Regions from separate parts of the Shewanella sp. 10N.286.54.B9 genome, predicted to be linked through region 1. Evidence: predicted binding sites of a transcription regulator. Region 1 holds the regulator's gene; each other region holds the start of a gene.
What was found. The regulator MetJ, encoded in region 1, represses methionine synthesis genes. The targets are predictions, from matches to a motif close to TAGACGTCTAGACGTCTA.
Positions count from the first base shown of each region.

Region 2: metK (methionine adenosyltransferase) is a predicted target of MetJ. The motif match lies at 912-929, and genes of this name have one in related genera.
Region 3: metH (methionine synthase) is a predicted target of MetJ. The motif match lies at 1,322-1,339, and genes of this name have one in related genera.

Region 1 is NZ_JBFRIY010000057.1:16,209-18,486, forward strand. It holds gene metB (cystathionine gamma-synthase) at 1-487, opposite strand, end outside; gene metJ (met regulon transcriptional regulator MetJ) at 697-1,011, shown strand; gene AB4135_RS18405 (sulfite exporter TauE/SafE family protein) at 1,279-2,007, shown strand; gene AB4135_RS18410 (conjugal transfer protein TraF) at 2,034-2,278, opposite strand, start outside.
Region 2 is NZ_JBFRIY010000065.1:3,032-5,309, forward strand. It holds gene tkt (transketolase) at 1-453, opposite strand, end outside; gene metK (methionine adenosyltransferase) at 973-2,127, shown strand.
Region 3 is NZ_JBFRIY010000070.1:57,602-59,879, forward strand. It holds gene AB4135_RS20515 (ABC transporter ATP-binding protein) at 1-283, opposite strand, end outside; cobalamin riboswitch at 340-488, opposite strand; gene AB4135_RS20520 (histidine phosphatase family protein) at 572-1,207, opposite strand; gene metH (methionine synthase) at 1,450-2,278, shown strand, end outside.

The DNA of each region.
Region 1 (2,278 bases):
TAGCCGCGCTAATCGCTTCGATATCAACAACCCGTAATAATGGGTTTGAAGGGGTTTCTAGCCAAACCATTTTAGGTTGTTTAGCAATTGCGCTAGCTAACGCGGCGGCATCAGTTTGATCGACCACCTCTAGCTTAAACTGACCTTTCTTAGCCAGATTGGTAAATAAGCGGTAACTGCCACCATAACAATCATGAGGCACCACTAGTAAGTCATCAGGACCAAGCAAACTTGTCGCTAAAGTAATTGCCGCCATTCCAGTGCATGTCACCACGCCAGTACAACCTTTTTCTAGTTCAGCAATCGCGTCACCAAGAATGGAGCGAGTTGGGTTACCTGAGCGGCTGTAATCAAAATCTCTTGGATTTTTGTGACCATCAAAGGAATAATTTGTAGAGAGGTATATGGGAGGTACAACTGCACCATGTTGGGTATCGGACTCAATGCCTTGGCGCACAGCAGCGGTGGCTAGTTTACGCTCGGTCATGTACTACTCCTCGGTCTACATTTTCTTATTAGGGATGTCTGGACGTCTAAATGTACCTAAGCTATCCACCCTCGTCAACCAATTTAGCCGTTTAGACGTCCAAGCATTTAGAAATCTATTTGCATTTGTCATAAAATAGAGGCAATAATTTGACTGCGCTGCATAAGGGGTTAAAATCTGCCCCGCATTTTAAAATTACAGGTGAGTCAATGACTGAGTGGAACGGCGATTATATCAGCCCATATGCTGAACACGGAAAAAAGAATGAGCAAGTGAAAAAAATTACTGTCTCTATTCCTTTAAAAGTACTCAAAGTGCTTACCGATGAGCGTACACGCCGCCAAGTGAACAACTTACGTCACGCCACCAACAGCGAATTACTCTGTGAGGCGTTTCTACACGCGTACACAGGTCAACCGCTGCCAAATGATGGTGACCTTTCAAAAGATAAGCCTGACAGCATGCCTGCAGAAGTTAAGCGCCTCATGGATGAAATGGGTATCGAGTGGGAAGAGCTCGAATAACCAAGTGATGACATTGAGGACCTTAGGTGGTCCTCTTTTGATTTTATAGCGCTCTCTATTAATACCGATCCATTGTTACTGAACGGTTTTGCAAGCAATGCAGACAGCGATTTAATAATGTCTGTTTTTTGGCTATAGCGACTTATACCTTAATTCACAAGGTTGTCATTGCAATCTAGTCTACACCAGTAGCCTTAACTAAGATTGCACTCCTACTCGCTCTGCGCCTCGTTGAGTGAGTTTTAAAGCCATTACGGGGCTAAATAGATGTTAGATCCAAGCACACTGATTCTCGCTTCACTGATCATATTTTGTGGTGCATTAACTCAAAGCTTAATTGGCTTTGGCTTAGCTGTGGTCGCCAGCCCACTACTTTACATTATCGAGCCCTCTCTTGTACCAGCCCCAGTGATTTTGATGGGTTTTTCAATCGCTGCATTAACGTTGTTTAGAGAAAGGGGACAACTTGAGTTCAATGGACTGCAATATGCGTTACTCGGGCGTATTCCTGGTGGGACCTTAGGTGCGATGCTTATTCTAACCGCACCTCAAGCGGTTCTGGGGCTTGCTATAGCCTTTATTGTGGCCTTGGCGGTTGGCTTAAGCCTACTCAAGTTTAGTCTGCCTGTTAATCGTTTTACATTGTTTATGGCAGGGATCTTGTCCGGTGTATTTGGCAATATAGCCGCCATTGGTGGACCGCCACTGGCGATATTACTTGCGGGTAAAGATGCTGCTCAATTTAGAGCGGCACTATCAGCATTCTTTATTTTCAGTTCTATGATCGCCTTAACTATTCTAGGGTTCGCTGGACTATTAAAGCTTGAACATTTGTGGGTTTCTTTGATGTTACTGCCGTCAGTTATACTCGGCTATGTGGTGGCAGGGAGACTGGTAGGCAAAGTTGATAAACAAAAAACCAGAACTTTCACTCTGGTCTTGTGTAGTTTAAGTGCAGTGATTTTGACGATTAAGTCTATTATTGAGTTAAGTTAGGCTCATTACCGATAACGGCCTCAATTTTAGAAATGATAAGAGGTCTGCAATACTCCACCTAATGCTTCATCATTGCCAAACATACCAGTAAAGTCTAAGAAGAAAGATTCACCAATGGTAAAACCAGAACCAATAGAGTAAATGTTAGCAGTAGAGTCTTTCATGTCATGACGGTAACCCAGTCGTAGCGACATCCAATCAAAGGCTCTAACTTCACCGCCAATGCGCCAATACTGTGTACCATCAAGTTCTTTAAACTTCTTATTCTCAA
Region 2 (2,278 bases), on a different contig from region 1:
GCAGTATGTGAAGTGATCAACAATGTCATGGCCAGGTTGATTGAACTGTGCAGCCAATGTCTTTTCAGCAATCGCCATACCCACAGCGTTACTGATACCAGCGCCTAATGGGCCAGTGGTTGTTTCAACACCTGGTGTGTAACCATATTCAGGGTGACCAGGCGTTTTAGAGTGAAGCTGGCGGAAGTTCTGCAACTCCTCGATTGGCAATGCATAACCCGTAAGGTGAAGCAGAGAGTATATAAGCATAGAACCATGGCCGTTTGACAAGATAAAACGGTCACGATCAACCCACTCTGGGTTGTTTGGGTTGTGCTTTAGGAAATCATTCCATAGCACTTCAGCGATGTCAGCCATCCCCATTGGTGCACCTGGGTGACCAGAATTGGCTTTTTGAACGGCATCCATGGTTAATGCACGGATTGCGTTAGCGAGTTCTTTACGAGATGACATGCTCTCTCCTGCGTCGTGTTGAGGTATTGAGGCTTAGATCTAGTGAAGGGCTGCAACTTTAAATCTGCTTATCCCTTCTCTACAGCAAATTTTGGAGCCATATTTTCGCCTACTACACAGTAGGACGCAAATTTAATTCGCTCAGATTGAAAAATTATCGAAACATATTATTCATTACCTATGACACTCTAGCCATATTTAACAACACCTTAACTTAGTTGCGAATGAATTTAGCGTAGCCAAAATAAAATATTCGCCAGCCAACTCGTCAATAATGGCTATTGCTTGATCATTTTTTATCAGAACAAGTGAGTATACCAAACCAGATAAAAAGATTTTTTTCAGTAACTTACTAAAAACCACAACCATTATCCTTGTATAAACTAAGGATTTAATAGCGTGGATTACTGCACAAAATTAAGCGAAAAGGGTGTCATCCAAGCTGTTTTCCACTAAGATAGCCGTCTAGATGTAGATACTTCTACACATTCAAATTGTTTAAAGACGAGATTTTCCATCATGGCAAAGCACTTGTTCACCTCTGAGTCGGTCTCAGAAGGTCATCCAGATAAAATCGCCGATCAGATTTCTGATGCGGTACTCGACGCAATTTTGGAGCAAGATCCAAAAGCACGCGTAGCCTGCGAAACTTATGTCAAAACTGGCATGGTTATGGTTGGCGGTGAAGTCACCACTTCTGCATGGGTTGATATCGAAGAGATCACCCGTAAGACCGTACGTGACATCGGCTACACTCACTCAGACATGGGCTTTGACGCTGACTCTTGCGCAATTCTCAATGTGATTGGTAAGCAGTCTCCTGACATCAACCAAGGTGTTGACCGTGCCGACCCGAAAGAACAGGGTGCTGGCGACCAAGGCCTAATGTTTGGTTATGCCAACAACGAAACTGACGTATTAATGCCTGCGCCTATCACTTACTCGCATAAGCTTGTTAAGCGTCAATCAGAGATGCGTAAAGACAAGACGTTGCCATGGTTACGTCCAGATGCGAAAAGTCAGGTGACTTTTGCTTATAACAGTGACGGTAGCGTTGCTGGTATTGATGCTGTGGTACTTTCTACTCAGCACAGCGAAGACGTGACTCAAGCAGATCTTATCGAAGGTGTTATGGAAAGCATCATTAAGCCAGTACTGCCGGCTAAGTGGTTATCTAAAGACACTAAATACTTCATCAACCCAACTGGCCGTTTTGTTATCGGTGGCCCAGTAGGCGATTGTGGTCTAACAGGTCGTAAGATCATCGTTGATACCTACGGCGGCATGGCGCGTCATGGCGGCGGTGCTTTCTCTGGTAAAGACCCATCAAAAGTTGACCGTAGTGCAGCATACGCAGCACGTTACGTAGCTAAGAACATTGTTGCAGCAGGTCTTGCTGACCGCTGTGAAATTCAAGTGTCTTACGCAATTGGTGTGGCAGAGCCAACATCAATCAGCATCGAAACATTTGGCACAGCTAAAGTGGCTGAAGAGCTATTGATTGACCTAGTACGTCGTCACTTTGACTTGCGCCCATATGGTCTAACAGAAATGTTAAACCTAGCTCGCCCAATCTACCAAGCAACAGCTGCTTATGGTCACTTTGGTCGTAACGAGTTCCCATGGGAAGCGACAGACAAAGCAGAAGCACTACGCGCTGACGCTGGTATGTAAGCTGCATCGATTACATCGGCAAAGCTTACAATTAAAACCGCCTACCGGCGGTTTTTTTATGTCCGGAACATTTATGACGATTTGCCAAGGATGGCAAAAAATCGTCGTTATGTCCGGAACATTTATGACGATTTGCCAAGGATGGCAAGAA
Region 3 (2,278 bases), on a different contig from region 1:
GATGTGGTGTATCTTGCAGTACTACGGCAATCTGCTTGGCAAATGCCTTTGCAGATAGTGCTGTTATTGGCTGACCAAATAGGTTGATTTCGCCACTTGTAGGCTTGATAAAGCGATATAGACAGCGCAGTAAACTGGATTTACCCGCGCCATTGGGGCCGATTATTCCCAGCATCTGCCCTTTAGCTAAGCTAAATTCGATATCTGATAATATGGACTGGCCATTTAATTTCCAGCCTAAGCCGCTAACAGTAAGGACTGTTTCTGATGCCTGATTAGACATTCAATAAACTGCAAAGCATGTGCTAATAAACTCCCTTGAGACACCCGCTCAAGTTATTCAGTATGGTTCAGTTAGGCTGGTATCTGACTTGGGGCGAAAATTATTTCACACCCATACAGTTGCGGGTACAGTCCGGACTCATTAGCCGTATTCGGCCACCGGTTCCCAATTTGTGCGATTAGGCACCTAACTCAAATAAAAATCGTGTTGTTTACCTCATTGTTGAGGTAATAATGTGGCAGTTTATCACGCAATGCCAATAAGGCATTGCACTTGATCAACTACTCGCTACTCCAGTCCCCAATTAAGGCTTAGGTATTGCTGGTCACCGTCGTCTAATACATCGATAACCACCGTCGCAGCATAGGGCAACTTTAAAGCACTGTAGATCCCTGCGCACTGTTTTAGTCCGAGTGATTTAGCCATTAAATGCCGAATAACCCCGCCATGGGTTAATAGTAAAATAACCTTACCTTTATGCTGCTCAAGTAGAGCGTCCCAAGCCTTATCGACTCTAGACTCAAAAGCTTGCATCGTTTCGCCGTTTGGTGGGGAATTGGCCCATGGGTTTGCCCAGTAAGCATCTAGCCGTTCAGCAAATAGCTGATAAAGCTCAGTGAAAAGCTGCCCATCCCAATCGCCAAAATTAAGTTCCATAAAGCCAGGCTGTTCAACAAAATTAATATTGTGCTGTATAGCAAAAGCGTGAGCTGGCTCTGAGCAGCGCAATAATGGCGAACTCACCACTAGATCCGCCATGCTGTTTTTAGCCAAATGACAGGTTTTACTATTTTTAAGAGTCGAAAAAGCCACATTTAGCTGCTCTTTTCCAGCTAAACTCAGCACAACATCCGTATGACCACGTAAAACATTGCCACCTTCACAGGCACCATGACGCAGTAAAATTATCTTGGTTTTTTTCACCAAACAATCCAACTAATTATATTAATCATATACTTACAAGTAAACCTTCACATTTTCGTCATGAAAAAGTATCAGGTTTTAGGGCTTGCACTTTCGCTAATGACTCACGTATTATGGCCGTCTATACGTATAAATGTCCAAACAAAAATAGCTTTATCTAGTAATGCTAGCTTTTAGTTGATAAGAATGGACAAGGTAACTGAATTTATATTTTGCGACTCTGTATTTGGTAGGAATTTTTTATGGCAACACATACCCTGAGCCCAGTCCCGCACACCCAAGATACTGCCGACAAGGTTTTAGCAGTACTGACTAAAAAGTTAGAGGAAGGGATCCTACTACTTGATGGTGCGATGGGCACCATGATCCAAGATCGCAAATTTGAAGAGCAACAATTCCGCGGTGAGCAGTTCAAAAACTGGCATTGTGATGTAAAGGGTAACAACGACATGTTGGTGCTCACTCAGCCAGAAGCGATCAAGCAGATCCATAAAGATTACCTGCTGGCTGGCTCCGATATCATTGAAACCAACACCTTCAATGCAACTCGCATCGCGATGGCCGATTACGACATGGAGGAGCACTCAGCTGCAATTAATCTTGCTGGTGCCCGTCTTGCTCGACAAGCCGCCAATGAAGTTGAAGCAGAAACGGGCCGTCATTGCTATGTCGCTGGCGTCCTTGGTCCAACCAACCGTACTTGCTCCATCAGCCCTGATGTTAACGACCCTGGGTTTCGTAACGTCAGTTTCGATGAGCTTGTCGAAGCTTATATTGAGTCGATTAATGCGCTTATTGCCGGCGGCAGCGATATCATTATGGTTGAGACCATCTTTGATACCCTCAATGCAAAAGCGGCACTATTTGCCATTGAAACCGTCTACGACACTCAAGGTTTCCGCCTGCCCATTATGATCTCAGGCACCATTACCGATGCCTCAGGCCGAACACTTACCGGGCAAACGACTGAAGCCTTTTACAACTCACTGCGCCATGTAAAGCCATTAACCATTGGGCTTAACTGTGCATTAGGGCCAAAAGAGCTGCGCCCATATGTAGAAGAGTTATCAA